Regions from separate parts of the Sphingomonas sp. MM-1 genome, predicted to be linked through region 1. Evidence: predicted binding sites of a transcription regulator. Region 1 holds the regulator's gene; each other region holds the start of a gene.
What was found. Region 1 encodes LexA, which represses DNA repair genes until DNA is damaged. Its sites were predicted from a motif close to GTTCCNCNCTTGTTCT; they were not measured.
Positions count from the first base shown of each region.

Region 1 (6,013 bases):
GTGGGCGATACGGTGCCGCGAGGCTTCTGGCAGACGCTGATGGCGTGGCGCGGCGCGCTTTCCGCCCATGTCCAGGCGCAAGTGGCGGGAAGCGCGGGCGGCATTGCAGCGGCGCTTGCCACCGGCGACCAGGGCGGCATCGCCGAGGCGGATGCCGATGCCATGCGCCGATCGGGCCTTGCGCACCTGCTTTCGATCAGCGGCCTGCATGTGACGGCGATGATCGGCGCGACCATGTGGATCATGCTGCGGCTGCTGGCATTGAGCCCCGCGCTGGCGCTGCGCGCGCCCTTGCCGCTGATCGCGGCCGGCGGCGGCGCGCTGGCGGGCATCGCCTATACGCTGCTGGCCGGAGCCGAGGTGCCCACCGTCCGTTCCTGCGTGGCGGCGCTGCTGGTGCTGGTGGGGATCGCGATGGGGCGCGATGCCATCACGCTGCGGCTGGTGGCCGCCGGCGCGATCACCGTTCTGCTCCTCTGGCCGGAGGCGCTGGCGGGGCCGAGCTTCCAGCTGAGCTTCGCCGCCGTCACCGCCATCATCGCCCTCCACGAACATCCCCGGGTGCGCGCCTTCCTGTCGCGGCGGGACGAGGGGATATTGGCGGGGTGGGGACGATCGCTGGCGGGGCTGCTGCTGACCGGCCTCGTGGTCGAGGCGGCGCTCGCGCCGATCGCGCTCTTCCATTTCCATCAGGCGGGCCTCTACGGCGCCTTCGCCAATATCGTCGCGATCCCGCTCACCACCTTCATCGTCATGCCGCTGGAGGCGTTGGCGCTGATCGCCGATCTGGGCGGGCTGGGCGCGCCCTTATGGTGGCTGGCGGGCAAGGCGCTGGCATTGCTGCTGGCCATCGCCCATGCCGCCGGATCGGCGCCGGGGGCCGTGAAGATGCTGCCGTCCATGCCGGGCGGCGCCTTTGCGCTGATGATCGCGGGCGGGCTGTGGATCGCGCTGTGGCGCACGCGCATGCGGTGGATCGGCCTCGCGCCGCTGGCGGCCGGCGCGGCCTGGGCGCTGGCCACGCCCGCGCCCGACCTCATCGTCACGGGAGACGGGCGGCATCTGGCGCTGCGCGATCCGGATGGCGGCCGGCTGGCGCTGCTGCGCCCCCGCGCGGGGGATTATGTCCGCGATCTGCTGGGGGAGGCGGCCGGCGTGGACGAAGCCGGGATTGCCATCGACGATTGGCCGGGTGCCCGCTGCGGACCCGATCTGTGCGCCGTCACGATCGACCGCAACGGCCGGCGGTGGGCCTTGCTCGCCACCCGATCACCCAATTTCGTCGACATCGCGGCGATGAACCGGGCCTGCGCCACGGCGGATATCGTCGTCAGCGACCGGCGCCTGCCCCGAAGCTGCCGTCCGCGCTGGCTGAAGATCGATCGGCCCTTCCTCTCCCGGACCGGCGGTGTCGCCATCGACCTCGCGCGCGGCCATATCCGTTCGGTCGAGGCCGGGCGGCGGGGCAAGCCATGGGCCGAATCCGCCGCGGCCCCTTATCGAAACCCAACACCGGCCGAGCGCCGAGCGAGCGGCCCCGCAGCCGTGGCTTCGGGCAATCAGTAGCGGCGGATCAGCCCGGCCAGCCGGCCCTGCACGCGGACCTGGTTGGGGCGATAGCGCATCGGATCATAAGCGCGGTTCGCCGGATCGAGGCGGACCATCGCGCCTTCGCGGCGGAAATATTTGAGCGTCGCCTCGCTGTCGTCGATCAGCGCCACGACGATCTCCCCGTCGCGGGCCACATCGGTGCGGCGGATCAGCGCGAAGTCGCCGTCCAATATGCCGGCCTCGACCATCGAATCCCCGGAAACCTCGAGCGCATAATGCTCGCCCGGCCCCAGCAGGGCGGCCGGCACCGAAAGCGACGTCTGCCCTTCCAGCGCCTCGATCGGCAGGCCGGCGGCGATGCGCCCGTGCAGGGGCAGCTCGATCACGTCGTTCGCCGCTTCCGGCAAGATCTGGGCGGCGGGCTTCAGCATCGCCGGCCGCGAGGGCGCGGCCTGCGGCGCGGGCTTCGCGTTCGGCGCCCGTTCCGGCATGCGCAGCACCTCCAGCGCGCGCGCGCGATTGGGCAGGCGGCGGATGAAGCTCCGTTCCTCGAGCGCGCTGATCAGGCGATGCACGCCGGATTTGGACTTCAGGTCCAGCGCGTCCTTCATCTCCTCGAACGAAGGCGAAACCCCCGTTTCGGCCAGCCGATCATGAATGAAGCAGAGCAGTTCATGTTGCTTGCGCGTCAGCATGGCGGACCCCGATAAGGAACGAACGGGGAACGTGTAGGAAACGTAACGCTTCCTGTCAAGCGAGGGGAAGTATCCTGGCAATATCGCCGACATGCGCGGGCGGCGCATAAGCGGGGCGGACGATCAGCAGGTCCGCATCGGCCAGCCCCGACAGTCCGGCGCTGTCCTGCACGGGCAGCGCCCTTGCCCGCGCGCCCACGCGGCATCCGCGCAGGAATTCCATGCGATTGCCGGTGGCGGGCAGGGGGCCGGCGAGGCGCATGGCCACGGCGCGATCGAACGGATCGGCCGCCCCGCCGAGGTGCCGGATCAGCGGCAGCAGGAACAGCCGCGCCGTCACATAAGCGGAAACCGGATTGCCGGGCAGGCCCAGCACGATGCCGTCGCCCAGGCGGCCGGCCATCAGCGGCTTGCCTGGCTTTACCGCGATCCGCCAGAAATCGATCGCGGCCCCCGCGGCGATAAGCGCGGGCCGCACGAAATCGCGATCGCCCACCGATGCGCCGCCGGTGGTGACGATGATATCGGCATGGCGGGCGGCGGCGATGGCGGCGGCCGTGGCATCGGGATCGTCGGGGACGATGCCATGATCTGCCACCTCGGCCGGCACGCTGGCGGCGATCAAGGCGGCCAGCATCGGCGCGTTGGAGGAGGGCAATTGCGACGCCGATGTGGGCGCGCCCGGCGGAACAAGCTCGTCCCCGGTGGATATCAGCGCCACGCGCGGCCGGCGGCGGACGGGAAGCGCGCCATGGCCGGCGGCGGCGGCGAGCCCGATGGCGGCCGGGGACGCCCGCCCGCCGCGATGGAGGAGGATGGCGCCTTCGCCGAAATCGGCGCCTTTCCGGCGTATATGGGCACCGGCATGCGGCGGGCCTTCGCCGTTCAGCGCCATCCGGTCGCCCTCGCGCGCGGCCTCTTCCTGCACGAGGACGGTATCGGCGCCCGTGGGGATCGGCGCGCCGGTGAAGATGCGCGCCGCCTCGCCGGCCTGGATCGCGAAGCCGGGCAGCGATCCCGCCGCGCTTTCCCCGACCACGCGCCAGGGGCCGGACATGTCGGCGAAGCGGATCGCATATCCGTCCATGATCGAAAGATCGGCGGCGGGCTGGGTGCGCCGCGCCGCCACGTCCCGCGCGATCCAGCGGCCGGCGGCCTGATCGAGCGGCGCCAGTTCCCCGGCGAGCGGGGCCGCCAGCGCCAGCAGCCGCCTTTGGGCCTCGGCAAGGGGGATGAGGCCGGCCGCCATCGCTATTTCGCGGCCCAGTCCCCGGATCGCCCGCCCGATTTGGCGAGCAGCCGGACGCCTTCGATCCGCATCTCGCGATCGAGCGCCTTGGCCATGTCGTAGATGGTGAGGAGCGAGACGGAGACGGCGGTCAGCGCCTCCATCTCCACGCCGGTCCGGTCGGTGGTGCGGGTGGTGGCGGTGGCGGTCACGCCGTCGTCATGCACCTCAAGCTCCACAACCACGCCGCTGATCGGCAGGGGGTGGCACAGGGGAATGAGATCGCTGGTGCGCTTGGCCGCCATGATGCCGGCGATACGGGCGACGGCCAGCACATCGCCCTTGGCGACGGCGCCGTCGCGGATCGCGCGCGCGGCCTCGGCGGTCATCACGATCCGGCCGGTGGCGGTGGCCACGCGCCCCGTCACCGCCTTGGCGGAGACATCCACCATGCGAGCGGCGCCCGCCGGATCTATATGGGTGAGGCGCGTATCGCTCATTGCCCGGTCAGGAGCTTGCGCGTCGCGGCTTCCACGTCCGGCTGCCGCATCAGCGATTCCCCGACGAGGAAGCAGCCGACGCCATGTTCGGCCATCGCGTCCAGATCGGCCTTCGTGCCAAGCCCGCTTTCGGCGACGAAAGTGCAGCCGGCGGGCGCGCGGGCCGCCAGTTCATAGGTCCGCGCGAAATCCACGGTGAAATCCCGGAGATCGCGGTTGTTCACCCCGATCAGCCGCGATTCCAGCCGCAGTGCCCGATCGAGTTCGGCGGCATCGTGCACCTCGACCAGCGCGTCCATGCCATGATCGATGGCGGCGGCCTCGATCTCGGCCATCTGGCCGTCATCCAGGGCGGCGACGATGATCAGGATCGCATCCGCGCCCAGCGCGCGCGCTTCCGCCACCTGCCAGGGATCGACCATGAAATCCTTGCGCAGCGCCGGCAGCCCGCAGGCCGCCCGCGCGGCCACCAGATAGCTGTCATGCCCCTGGAAATAGGGCTCGTCGGTCAGCACGGAGAGGCAGGCAGCCCCGCCTGCCTCATAGGCACGCGCATGGGCCGGCGGATCGAAATCGGCGCGGATCAGGCCCTTGGACGGGCTTGCTTTCTTGATCTCCGCGATCAGGCCGAAGCCGCCTGCGGCAACCCTGGCGTCCAGCGCCTTGCGGAAACCGCGCGGGGCCGTCTGGGCGGCGGCGCGGGCCTCGATGTCCGCTAGCGGGGTTGCGGCCTTGCGACGGGCGACTTCGGCCCGCTTGGTATCGCAGATTTCGATCAGCTTGTTGGTCATGACAGGCATTCCCTAACGGCATTCGGCCGGGATCGGGAACGCCTTTTTCCGGGGAGGCGGAAAAGCCCTGCTTTAGAAAGCGATCCAGCGATCCAGCAGGGCGGCCGCCCGGCCGCGATCGATCGCCTCGGCAGCGATCGCCACGCCGTCCCGAAGGTCGCTGGCCTGGCCGGCGACGATCAGCGCGGCCGCCGCGTTCAGCAGCACCGCATCGCGATAGGCGCCGGGCTCGCCCGCCAGCAGGCGGCGGAGCGCGGCGGCATTGTAGGCGGCGTCGCCGCCGCGCAGCGCCTCCAGCGGATGGCGGGCGAGCCCGGCATCCTCGGGCGCCAGCCGCAGCGTCTCCTCCCCGCAGGCGCCGATGCGGATCGCGCTGCTGGGTCCGGCGATCGAAAGCTCGTCCAGCGGCTCGTCGCCCGCCACCATCATCGCCGATTCGGTGCCGATCAGGCGCAGCGCCTCGGCATAGACCGGCAGATAATCCGGCCGCGCCACGCCGATCAACTGGCGGCCCACCCGCGCGGGATTGGCGATGGGGCCGATCAGGTTGAAGATGGTCCGCCGGCCGATCGCGCGCCGCACGGCGGCCAGATGGCGCAGCGCGGGATGGTGGATCTGGGCGAAAAGGAAGGCGATGCCCAGTTCCGCAAGGCTCGCTTCGGCGCCGGCGGATGCGCGATCGAGATCGAGGCCCAGCGCCTCCAGCGTATCGGACGATCCGGCCTTGGACGATGCCGCCCGGTTGCCGTGCTTGGCCACCGGCACGCCGCAGGCCGCGACGACGATGGCGACGGCGGTGGACACGTTCAGGCTGTGCGAGCCATCGCCGCCGGTGCCGCATACGTCGATGGCGCCGGCGGGCGCGGCGACCGGGATCATCCGTTCGCGCAGCGCCATGGCGGCGGCCGCGATCTCGACGCTGGTTTCGTCGCGCTCGGCCATCACGGTCAGGAAAGTGCGGGCGGCATCGTCGGAAATTTTGCCGTCCAGCATGTCCGAAAAGGCGGCGAAGGCGGTCGCGTGGTCGAGCGGCCGGTCCGCCTCCGGCAGCAGGATCGTCGTCGTCATGCCGGCAGCCGGGCGTCTATGCCGGCAAGGCGCAGGAAATTGGCGATCAGATCATGGCCATGTTCGGTGGCGATGCTTTCGGGGTGGAACTGCACCCCATGGATCGGCAGCTCGCGATGGCGGAAACCCATCACCGTGCCGTCCGCCGTGCGGGCGTTCACCACCAGATCGGCGGGAATA
Region 1 is NC_020561.1:590,749-596,761, reverse strand. Features, by position in the region: gene G432_RS02800 (ComEC/Rec2 family competence protein) at 1-1,566, shown strand, start outside; gene lexA (transcriptional repressor LexA) at 1,560-2,246, opposite strand; gene G432_RS02790 (molybdopterin molybdotransferase MoeA) at 2,302-3,495, opposite strand; gene moaC (cyclic pyranopterin monophosphate synthase MoaC) at 3,498-3,974, opposite strand; gene trpC (indole-3-glycerol phosphate synthase TrpC) at 3,971-4,765, opposite strand; gene trpD (anthranilate phosphoribosyltransferase) at 4,838-5,833, opposite strand; gene G432_RS02770 (anthranilate synthase component II) at 5,830-6,013, opposite strand, start outside.

Region 2 (6,013 bases), 610 kb from region 1:
CAGGTCGAACCCGCGCCGCATGGCCGAGAGCATCCCGAGCGCCAGCACATCGACCTTCATCATCGAGAGCGCGTCGACATCGTCCTTGTCCCACTCGATAACCTGTCGATCCTCCATCGCCGCCGGTTCAATCGGCACCAGTTCGTCGAGTCGGTCCTCGGTCAGCACAAAGCCGCCGGGATGCTGGCTGAGATGACGCGGCGTCCCGATGAGCTGGCGGGCGAGATCGAGGGTCAGGCGAAGGCGGCGATCGTCGAGGTTGAGGTTCAGTTCCTCGGCGTGCTTCGGCTCCGCGCCCTCGGTCGACCAGCCCCAGATCTGTGACGACAGCAGCCCGATCATATCCTCGGGCAGGCCCATTGCCTTGCCGACGTCGCGCAGCGCGCCCTTGGCGCGGTAGCGGATCACGGTCGAGCAGAGCGCGGCGCGGCTCCGGCCATAGGTCTCATAGACCCACTGGATCACCTCCTCGCGGCGCTGATGCTCGAAATCGACATCGATGTCGGGCGGCTCGCGCCGTTCCTGGCTGACGAAGCGCTCGAACAGCAGATTGTTGCGCGAGGGGTCGATCGAGGTGATGCCGAGTACATAACAGACGGCACTATTGGCCGCGCTGCCACGCCCCTGACAGAGGATGCCCTGCGACCGCGCGAAGCGGACGATCGAATCCACCGTCAGGAAGTATGGGGCGTAGTCGAGGCTTTCGATCAGCCCCAGCTCGTGCCTCAGGGTGGCGGCGACCTCATCCGGCAAACCCTCGGGGTATCGCTCCTTGGCCCCTTCCCAGGTCCGCTTTTCCAGCGTCGCCTGCGCTGTCAGGCCGTCGTCGACCACTTCGTGCGGATATTGATAAGCCAGTTCCTCGAGGCTGAACCGGCAGCGAGCGGCCAGTTCGGCCGAGCGCGCGACGGCTTCGGGCCAGAGGCGGAACAGCCGGGCCATCTCCTCCGGTGGTTTGAGGTAGCGGTCGGCATGACGGTTCTTGGCGAACCCGACATCGTCGATCGTGCGGCCCTCGCCGATGCAGGTCATCACATCCTGAAGCATCCGGCGCTCGGGATGGTGGAACAGCACGTCGTTGGTGGCGACCGTCGGCACGCCCGCCTGCGCCGCCAAGTTGGCGAGATCGTGCAGCCGCAGGAAATCGCGCGGACGGCGGCGCAGGGTCAGCGCCATGTAGCAGCGGCCCGGAACGAGGGATGCAAGGCGGCGCAGGCGCATGGCGGTCACGTCGTCGGCGGCATCGGGCACGAGCATGGCGATCAGGCCATCGCCCCAGTCGGAAAGATCGTCCCAATGCAGCTCGCACTTCGCCTTGCCGGCTCGGGCCTTGCCGACCGAGAGCATCCGGCAGAGCCGGGCATAGGCCGACCGATCGGTCGGGTAGACGAGCATGTCCGTGCCATCGGCAAGAATCAGCCGGCACCCCACGATGAGTCGCACGCCAGTTGCTTTCGCCGCGACGTGTGCGCGGACGATCCCGGCAAGGCTGTTGCGGTCGGTGATCGCCAGCGCCTCGATCCCCAGCACCGCCGCGGTGGCGAACAGTTCCTCGGCGCTGCTCGCTCCCCGAAGGAAAGAGAAATGCGAGGCGCATTGGAGTTCGGCATAGCCGCTCATGCGAAGATGCCATGCAGATACCAGCGATGGTCGCCAGTGTTCGGATCTTCGCCATCGCCCCTGCGGAACAGCCAGAAGCGTTCGCCCGCTTCATCCTCGACCTGGAAATAATCCCGGACGACTGACAGCTCGCCATCGCGCACCCACCATTCCCCGAAGATGCGTTCGGGACCGTCGGCGCGCTTCACGCGGCGGCGCACGCCGCCCCAGGTAAAGCTGGCGGGCGGATGATCGGGCAGCAGCGCCATGGCTTCCACCGGCGCGGGCGGATCGAGCAGGCGCGACGGACGCGGCCAGTCGTTCGGCCAGGAGACGCCGATCGGCGCGGCAAGCGGTTCAATCCGCGCGACGCTGCGCTCGGGCACCTCGCTCTGGGTCGGCGCGCAGCGGTAGAGCCGGCCATGCGCTACACGGTTGGCGAGTGTATCGACCAGATCGGAGAGATCGGGCGTCGCCGGATCGATCAGGCTGGTGGCCGTGCTGCGATAGTCGAGCGGCTCGGCAATGCTGGCAGTCAGCGTCATCAGCTCGATCCCGAACCCTGGCGCTATGGTCTCGATCTTGTCGCAGAGCAGCCGGGTCATCCGCTTCACATCGCGCAGCGGCTTGGCAGTGCCCGCACGGATCGCCTCGATGCGATTGTCGACACGGGTAAACAGCAGGTCGAGCCGCCGCGCGCCGAGACCCTCCCGTTCCAGCTCCTCGCAGAGTTGGACCACCAGCTTGCCAGTATAGCGCGCCAGCGTCTCGGGCGCGCCGATCGGTTCGGCAAAGGCGCGGCGCACGCGGATCAGTTCGGGCGCTTCGACCAGTTCGAACGGTTCCCCGGTCCGGCCGTAGGCCTGATCGAGACGGCGGCCGACCTCGGGGCCGAACCGCAGGGTCAGCGGCGCGCGCGGCATCGCCGCAAGCTCGCCGACCGTGTCGACGCCGAGACGGCGCAGCGAATCGACCGTGGCCGCGTCGAGCCGCAAGGCCGCGATCGGCAGCGGCGCCAGCTGCGCGTCGAGATCGCCCGGTTCGACGATGATTAAGGGTGATCGGCTGAAGCGCGCCAGACCATGCGCGGCGCCATAGGTCGGCGCGATCGCGATGCGCGCGGCAATCCCGGTGTCGGCAAGGCGCTTCGCGAGATCGGCGACGAAACCCTCTTCACCGCCCAGCAGATGCGAGGCGCCGGCCATGTCGAGCCGGAGCCCGTCGGGCGGGTCCGCCGCGACGATCGGCGAATAACGCCGGAGCGCCCAGATCGCGAGCCGTTCGAGCGCCGCCTCGTCGCCCGCCGGATCGGCATCGCGCACGTCGAGGCCCGCCACCAGCGCCTGCGCCTTGGCGACCGCCATGCCGGGCATAATCCCTTCCGCCCGCGCGGCGGCATTGAAGGCAAGGATCAGGCGCTTGCGGCCCTCGCGGCCGACCAGCGCCAGCGGGGTCTCAGGCGACGGCGCCGATGCGCCGAGTGTCCGTATCAGCCGGTCCGTTGGCCAGCTCGGCAGGAAGAGCGAGACGGCCCGCGTCATCGCAGGCCTCCAGCTCGAAGTCCGCGCAGTCGCCCGCGCGCGCCCGGATCAGCTCGACCAGCCAGCGCGCCCGGCTGACGCCGGGCACCGGCAACGGCGCGGACGGGAGCGCGGTAACGCGCCAGCGAGTGACGCTCGCGGTCGGCTGCCCGAAGTCGGCCGCTTCGGTCATGCGCCGCCAGCGCCGGATGGCGAGCGCGAACGTGCCGGATTCTTCCGCACAGAGCTGCAAGCGGCGCGAGGCCACCATCGGCAGGCGGGTAAGCTCGCCCACCACGGCCGACAAGCCGCCATGGCGCAGCCCTTCCTCCATGCAGGCCAGCACCGCCTTTTCCTCGCCGACCTCGGCGAAGATCACGCGGTCGGGATGGAGGCCCGCCTGCGCCAACGACGGGGCGAAGAGATCGCGCCGGGTCATGCACCACAGCACCTGTCCCGATGTGCGCGCGGCAATGCCGGCCGCAAACAGTGCCGCGGCCGCGCCGTGGACGGCGCCGTTGCCGCCGCCGGCCACTTCGTGCAGCGCGCCCAGCGCCAGACCGCCGCCCGGCACCTTGCGGTCCACCGCCTCGATCCCGAACGGCAGCACGCCGCGCGCGCGCTTCCCGCCCGATTCGATGCGGGCGATCTGATCGCGGAGCGCGGAAATCTGTGCGTTGGCGGGCATGGGCGGCGAGTCGAAAACATCTGCGTTGTTCCAAATGTTCTCTAATTGTTCCTCCTTGCCGCGAGAGTCAATCTGATCGCCGTGTCCTGCGACCCTTCGCGCCGCGCACGATCATTCGATTTCAGCACAACGGGAAAGAAACGTCTTCTCGCTATCGCCGGAAACGAGAGGGGGAAGAATGTCCGACGAACTCGCTGACGCCCAGGCCTGGTATGATCGCGCACAGCACCACATCGCTGAGTATCGGTCGCTCGCCTATGGGGAGAATGACCGGACATGGCAGCTTCGCCGGGACAGGGCCGATGATGGCCGTCACATCTACTCGCTGCATTTCAATCGCGGACTGTTCCCGCAGTTGAAGCCGATCGCCTGCGAGGCCGCGAACGCCATGTTCCAGTCGCTCGACAACATCATCGCCACGGCCGCCCGGCAGGCCGGGGTGCCACGTTCCCCTCAGATCGCCTGGCCCTGGGCGCTTCAGCCCGATACCGACTCTAACTTGGCAGGCGCCGTGAAACCCGCGATCGACAGCCGCCTGCAGGACATGCGCAAACGCGGGATGCCCGAAGCCTGGCTGGATCTGGTCGCCGCAACCGTCGCCGAGCACGCGGCAGGCCTTGTCCACATTGATGTGGTCAAGGAAGTCTCTCTCAGCGGCAAGCATTGGGAACTGGTGCCGACGAAGGCGAACGCGGTCGCAATCGGTTGGCACCTACCGGGAAACGCCGCCCAGAGCTTCGCGGACATCCCGGCGGATCACTTCGAGACCGAAGATGTTTTCGTCTTTCATGAAGGCGACCCCATCGAGGTGAGTCAGTTTCAGATCGTCTCGGGAACGAAGCTCATCGCGCCGGGAAAGGCGCACCAGCCGGAGCCGATTTCTGCCTTCGGGTATACGTCGCGCTTTGTTGAGACGGCTCTCGCCAATGCAAGAGTGCTTCTGGCGACGTGACCTTGCCTATCGTTCACGCCGATGCTCGCTCATCCGGCGTAATCAGAAAACTGGCCATCCATTGCCGTTCTTCCGGTGACGGATCAAATGCAACGCCTTCGCCCATCGGCTTCCAGTAGCGGCAGTTCCCGATTTCATCATGGAACACCAGCTCGGCCGTCAGGAACAGCATCCACACATTGCCGCGCATCGAACTCACAATGAAGCTGAGGGCTTCATCATCCGGCGTATAGCGCCGGATCGGTTCGAACGCGGCATGAACCGGCCCGATAAGAACGAACTGATTGCTCAACATGCCATAATACATGCCAAGCGGCTCCAGCACCTCCTTTGCCCATCCGACGCATTTTGTGGATTGCAGCGTGCCGGCGTGAAACTGTTCCAGAGCCGTGGGCCGGATCGCGATCGCGATCACCGTGGCGATCGTCTCGATCAATGACCGGGCAAGCATCCCATATTGGCGCCGGTAGCCATGCCGAGCGACCTCAATGCTCGCCAGATAGGTGCTCATCGCACTCGACAGCAGTCGGGACACCGTCGCCTTGTATCCATTGTCGTCCAAGCGCGGCAGATGCCGAACGCACAGGCCGGCTGCCAGTCCGAATACCGCGCTGCACGCCGCGATATCGTCCTTGGCCACCAGATCGAACGATCGCCGGATCTTGGGGCCGTCACGCCGCAATTGATTCTGGATCATGTCCTTGGTGGTGAACACGAAACGCTCGTTATCGGTGTCGATGTGGAGCGTCGCCACCTTGTCGCGCGGCGGGAATTTCGGTCTTGCGCCTCGGGTGTTGCGCCTGGATCGCCTGCTCATAGAAATACTGCGCTTCCGTCCGACTTGTCGCCCTTGGCGACGATAGTCAGCGCATGATCGGGTAATGGGCGCTGCAACGCCGCGACTTCATCCCAGGGTGCGTTGAGCCAGCTATCCCATTCCTCCTTTCTGGTTAGGATCACCGGCATCGCTTTGGGGTGATAGCGCCCTACCTCAGCGTTCGCCTCTGTGGTCAGGAAACCGAACAGATCGCAGCTTATCTCGCCTTCGGCCTTTTTCCGTACCGAGGTCCAGTGGGTCCAGATCCCTGCGAAGAATGCCAGCGGCCGATCCTCGCTCAGCGCGAACCAGACCGGCTTGCGGTCGCCGCCGGGTGACTGGTCTGGTTCGCTGAAGGAGGTGAACGGCACCAGACAGCGTGATTGAGAGCCGAGCCAGCGGCGCCAGTGCGGACTTTTCGTATTGCGGATGTTGGT
Region 2 is NC_020561.1:4,040,151-4,046,163, reverse strand. Features, by position in the region: gene G432_RS19205 (error-prone DNA polymerase) at 1-1,620, opposite strand, end outside; gene G432_RS19200 (Y-family DNA polymerase) at 1,617-3,140, opposite strand; gene G432_RS19195 (ImuA family protein) at 3,055-3,807, opposite strand; gene G432_RS19190 (hypothetical protein) at 3,986-4,759, shown strand; gene G432_RS19185 (hypothetical protein) at 4,773-5,576, opposite strand; gene G432_RS19180 (SOS response-associated peptidase) at 5,573-6,013, opposite strand, start outside.
Region 2: G432_RS19195 (ImuA family protein) is a predicted target of LexA. The motif match lies at 3,844-3,859, and genes of this name have one in related genera.

Region 3 (6,013 bases), 1.5 Mb from region 1:
CGGCCTGTCGCTGTTCCTGCTCCACGCGCTGCCCGCCGCGGGGGCCGCGTCGCCGTCACGCCTGCCCTGGGCCCGGTGGGTCCTGGCGGGCGGAGCCGCGCTGCTGGCCCTTGGCTCCGCGCTGGCGATCGCGGCGCAGGCAAGCCTGTTCGAAGGCTCGCTCGCTCGCGGGTTCACTCTCGAGGCGATGGGCTCGGTCGTCTCCTACATGACCCTCGGCCAGGCGGCTGCCGCCAGAGCCGTGCTGGCGCTTGCCGCGCTGCTGGTGGTGATCCTGGCGAGCCCGGGCCGGGCAACATTGGTCGCGACGGCCACGCTCGGCGCTGGCGCGACAGCTTCGCTCGCGTGGCTGGGCCACGCCGCCGCGACCGAAGGCACGCTCGGGTGGATCCACCTCGGCAGCGACATTCTCCACCTCCTCGCCGCAACCGTCTGGCTGGGGGCGCTCGCCGGGTTCGCGCTGCTGCTCGGCTCGCCGGATGCGCCTGGGAAGCGCGAAGCGCTTCACCAGGGACTGCACGGTTTCTCCGGATTGGGGTCGGTGCTGGTGGCCGTCCTGCTGCTGACCGGGGTGGTCAACAGCTGGGTCCTGGTCGGGCCCGACCGTATCGGCGAAATTGCCGCGACTGGCTATGGCCGGCTCCTGCTGCTCAAGATCGCCCTGTTCCTGCTGATGGTCTGCCTCGCCGCCGCCAACCGGTTCCGGCATACGCCGCGGCTCGGGCAGGTACTTGCGGGCGGCGACACCGCGGGTGCAGTCAGCGCCCTGCGGCTCAGCGTGGGCCTGGAGGCGGCGGCTGGCGCCGCGATCCTCGCGGTCGTGGCTTGGCTCGGCACCCTCGCTCCCCCTGCCGCGGGCTAGCTGCGCCCACTTCCGTCCATTCCCCGGCGGTCGCTGCGACGGTTTCTTCGCGCTTGACTCCACGCGGGCGAGGGTGAGAACATAGAGGGAACATTCTTCCGCCCTTCCGAGTCTTTGGGATGCCATGCGTCAGCCTGCCGCCATTGCCGAGTTGCGCGCCAAGATCGCGCGGATCGAGAGCGTGGGCGCCCGCCACGAGACGCTGCCGTTCGGCGTTGAAGCCATCGACGGCCATCTGCCCGCCGGCGGGATTGCCACGGGCGCGCTCCACGAAATCGCCGGCAGCCCGGACCTCAGCGACGATGCTGCGGCGACCGTGTTCCTCGCCGGCATCCTCGCCCGCACCGAAGGCACGGTGCTATGGTGCCTGCGCTGGCGGGATCTGTTTGCGCCCGCGCTTCATCTTGCCGGGCTCCACCCCGACCGAGTGATCTTTGTCGAGGCGGGCAGCGACACCAACGTGCTCATCGCGATGGAGGAATGCCTGCGCCATGCGGGCCTCGGCGGCGTCGTCGGAGAGACAGGAAAGCTTTCGCTCACGGCCTCGCGCCGGCTCCAGCTCGCGGCAGAGCAATCCGGCGTGCCGGCTTTCGTCTTCCGCCGGGCCTCGCCGGTTGACGCGGCGGCAGCGGGGAGCGCGGCGACGACCCGCTGGCGGGTGCGTGCAGCCCCCAGTGAGGAAATGGGCCTGCCGAGCCTCGGTCGCCCGCGCTGGTCGGTGACACTCGAGCGGGCGCGCGGCGGCGACCCCAAACACTGGATAGTGGAGGCCTGCGATGCGCAGGGTCGTATCGCTCTTCCTGCCGCACTGGCCGACGGACCGGCTGCGGCGGAAGCGCGGCAAGCCGCCGCCTGACGACGCCCCGTCGCTCGCCACCGTCCTGCCGGATCATGGCCGGCGCGTGATCGCCAGCCCCGATGCGCGCGCGCTGGCGATGGGCGTCGTTCCGGGCATGACGGTGACCAAGGCTCGCGCGCTGGTGCCGGATCTGGAAGTGGTGGATGCGGACCTCGATGGCGACCGCGAGGCGCTGCGGCGGCTCGCGCTGTGGGCAGCCCGGCGCTACTCGCCGCAGGTCGCGTCCGATCCGCCCGACGGCCTGTGGATCGACATCACGGGCTGCGAGGACCTGTTCGGCGGCGAGATCGCGCTGGCCAAGGACCTCTACCGCCGGGTTCGCGCGTCGGGTCTGGCTGCGCATGTCGCAGTCGCGGATACCGCCGGCTGCGCTCATGCGGTGGCGCGCCATGTCCGCGGCGCGCGGCCCATCCATGTCGAACCTCGCCGGACTGTGCAGGCGCTCGAGCTGCTGCCGGTCTCGGCGCTGCGGATCGAGCCCGGCGTCGCGGCCGAGCTCGTGCGCATGGGGTTCTCGCGCATCGAGCAGTTGATCGCCGCGCCGCGCGCGCCGCTCGCCAAGCGCTTCGGGCGCCAGCTCTACCGCCGTCTTGACCAGGCGCTCGGCACTCTGCCCGAGCCGATCGATCCGGTGGTCGCCAGCGAAGTGCCGCGCGCAACGCGGCGCCTGCTTGAGCCGATCGGCACTCCGGAGGCGTTCGAGCAGGTCATCGGCGACCTGGTGCGCGATCTGGCGGCCCAGCTCCTTGCCAAAGGCCGCGGGGCACGCCGGCTCGACCTGCTGTTCGAGCGCGTCGACGGCCATGTCCAGGCGGTTCGCGTCGGGACCGCCAAGCCGACGCGCGACGAGCCGCACCTTGCGCGGCTGCTGAACGCGCGCATCGGCGAGATCGAGCCGGGCCTCGGCATCGAGGGGATGACGCTCGCCTGTCCGCTTTCCGAGCCGCTCGCGCCGTCGCAGGCCGACGGGCTTGCCAGCCCCGCCGCTCGTGGCCCGGACCTGCCCGCGCTGGTCGACGCGCTGGCGAACCGTTTCGGGCAGCGCTGCCTATATCGCGCGTCGCCGCGCGAAAGCGCCATGCCCGAGCGCGAGGTGGGCTCGATCCCGGCATTGGCCCCGCCCGCAGCAATTGTGTGGGAGGACGACCTGCCGCGGCCGGCGCGGATGCTCGATCCGCCCGAGCGGATCGAGGTGATGGCGCTGCTCCCCGATCATCCGCCGCGGCTGTTCGTGTGGCGCGGCCAGCGCCACCGGGTGGTGCGTGCCGACGGGCCCGAGCGGCTTCACGGCGAGTGGTGGCGTGACGGCGGCACCGAGGCCGATGCGCCCTATACCGTGCGCGACTATTTCCAGGTCGAGACGCTCGGCGGCGGGCGCTACTGGCTGTTCCGGCTCGGCGACGGCGAGAAGCCCGCGACCGGGCCGATGCAGTGGTTCATCCACGGAGCCTTCGCGTGACCGGCGCCTATCCCCTGGACGGTGCGCGCTACGTCGAGCTGCAGGTGACCACGCACTTCAGCTTCCTGCGCGGTGCGTCGAGCCCGGAAGAGCTGTTCGCCGCGGCGGCGCTGCTCGGCCTGCCGGCGCTCGGGGTCACCGACCGCAATACGCTCGGCGGCCTCGTCCGGGCGATGGACGCGGAGAAGGTGACCGGCGTGCGCTCGATCGTCGGCTGCCGGCTCGATCTCGTCTGCCGCACATCGTTGCTCGTCTATCCCACCGACCGCGACGCCTACGGGCGTCTCTGCCGGCTGCTTTCGATCGGCAAGGGCCGCGCCGGCAAGGGCGGCTGCGACCTCGACTGGTCGGATCTCGAGGACTGGGCGGCGGGGCTGATCGCGATCCTCGTTCCCGACCGGGCGGACGCCGCAAACGAGGCGGCGCTCGCGCGCTGCCGGCGGCTGTTCGGCCCACGGGCGTACATGGCGCTGACGCTGCGCCGGCGTCCGCGCGACGCGATCCGGCTGCGCGATCTGGCTGCGCAGGCTGCGGCCGCCGGGGTGCCTACCGTCGCCACCGGCGACGTGCTCTATCATTCGCCCGAGCGGCGGATGCTGCAGGACGTTGTCTCGTGCATCCGCGAGAAGTGCACGATCGACCGGCTCGGCCGGCGGCGCGAGCGCTTTGCCGACCGCCACCTCAAAAGCGCCGAGGAGATGGAGCGGCTGTTCCAGCGCTACCTCGGGGATGTCGGCCCGGTGCACCGCAGCGTCGAAATCGCGCGGGCGTGCCAATTCGCGCTCTCGGACCTCGAATACACCTATCCCGACGAGGTGGGTCCGAGCGGGCTCTCGCCACAGCAGGAACTCGAGCGGCTCACCTGGGAGAAGGCGCCGGAGCGCTATCCCGGCGGGCTGCCCGACAAGGTGCGCGTGCAGCTGGAGCACGAGCTCAAGCTGATCGCCGAGCTGCGTTATGCGCCGTATTTCCTGACGGTCCATTCGATCGTCGCGTTCGCGCGCTCGAAGAATATCCTGTGCCAGGGACGCGGCAGCGCGGCGAACTCGGCGGTGTGCTTCGTGCTCGGCATCACCTCGATCGATCCGGTCAAATCCGAGTTGCTGTTCGAGCGCTTCGTCTCGGCCGAGCGGCGCGAGCCGCCCGACATCGACGTCGATTTCGAGCACGAGCGGCGCGAGGAAGTGATCCAGTGGATCTACGAGACCTACGGCCGCGAGCGCGCCGCGCTGACCGCGGTCGTCTCGCGCTTCCGCGCCCGCGGCGCCGTGCGCGAGGTCGGCAAGGCGCTAGGGCTCAGCGAGGATGTGACCGCGGGCCTCGCCAGCCAGGTCTGGGGCTGGAGCCGCGAAGGCGTCGACGAGCGCCACGCCGAGGAGCTCAACCTCGACCTCGCCGACCGGCGGCTGCTTCTCACGCTCGAGCTGGCGCGGGAGCTGATCGACACGCCGCGGCATACCTCGCAGCATCCGGGCGGGTTCGTGCTGACGCTCGGCCGGCTCGACGAGCTGGTGCCGATCGAGCCGGCGGCAATGCCCGACCGGCAGATCATTGAGTGGGACAAGGACGATATCGACGCGCTCGGCTTCATGAAGGTCGACGTGCTTGGCCTCGGGATGCTCGGCTGCATGCGCCGGGCGTTCGCGATGCTCGAGGAGGACAAGGGGCTGGAGCTCGACCTCGCCACGATCCCGCCCGAGGATTCGGCAACGTACGCCATGATCCGCAAGGCCGACACGCTCGGCGTGTTCCAGATCGAAAGCCGCGCGCAGATGGCGATGCTGCCGCGGATCAAGCCAAGGACGTTCTACGATCTTGTCGTCCAGGTCGCGATCGTCCGCCCTGGTCCGATCCAGGGTGACATGGTCCATCCCTATCTCCGGCGCCGTGAGGGCAGGGAGCCGGTCACCTACCCGAAGGAGGAGCTGCGCCGCGTGCTCGAGAAGACGCTTGGCGTGCCGCTGTTCCAGGAACAGGCGATGCGCGTCGCGATCGAGTGCGCCGGGTTCACCCCCGGCGAGGCCGACCTGCTGCGGCGGGCGATGGCGACGTTCAAGCTGACCGGCGGAATCAGCCATTTCCGCGACAAGCTCATCGATGGCATGATCGCGCGCGGCTATGATCGCGCCTTCGCCGAGCAGACCTTCAAGCAGATCGAGGGTTTTGGCAGCTACGGTTTCCCCGAGAGCCACGCAGCGAGCTTTGCCCTGATCGCCTACGCCTCGTCCTGGATGAAGTGCCACCATCCGGACGTGTTCTGCGCAGCCTTGCTCAACGCGCAGCCGATGGGCTTCTACGCGCCCGCGCAGATCGTCCGCGATGCCCGCGCGCACGGGGTCGAAGTGCGGCCGGTCGATGTCAACGCGAGCCGCTGGGACTGCACGCTCGAGCCCTCCAAGGGCCGGTTCATGGCGGTGCGCCTCGGGCTGTCGCAGGTGCGCGGCCTGCGCAACGAGGACGGCGCCGCGATCGTGCTCGCGCGCGGCGACCGGCCTTACGCTTCGGTCGAGGAGATCCAGCGCCGAGCCGGCGTCGGTGCGGGCGCGCTCGACCGGATAGGCCAGGCAAACGGGTTCGGATCGATCGCACCCTCGCGGCGTGCCGGTCTGTGGGAGGTCAAGGGTCTCGGCAACGCGCCGCTGCCGCTCTTTGCCGCGGCGGACGAACGCGAGCGGCGGCTGCGCCCCGAGGCGACGGAACCGGCGGTGCCGCTCGCCGCGATGACCGAAGGCCAGGAGGTCGTCGAAGACTACCGCGCCATCGGGCTGTCGCTTCGCGCGCATCCGCTGGCGTTCCTGCGCGACGAACTCGCCAGGCGCGCAATGACGCCGTG
Region 3 is NC_020561.1:3,108,085-3,114,097, reverse strand. Features, by position in the region: gene copD (copper homeostasis membrane protein CopD) at 1-862, shown strand, start outside; gene G432_RS14895 (ImuA family protein) at 987-1,718, shown strand; gene G432_RS14890 (Y-family DNA polymerase) at 1,639-3,180, shown strand; gene G432_RS14885 (error-prone DNA polymerase) at 3,177-6,013, shown strand, end outside.
Region 3: G432_RS14895 (ImuA family protein) is a predicted target of LexA. The motif match lies at 939-954, and genes of this name have one in related genera.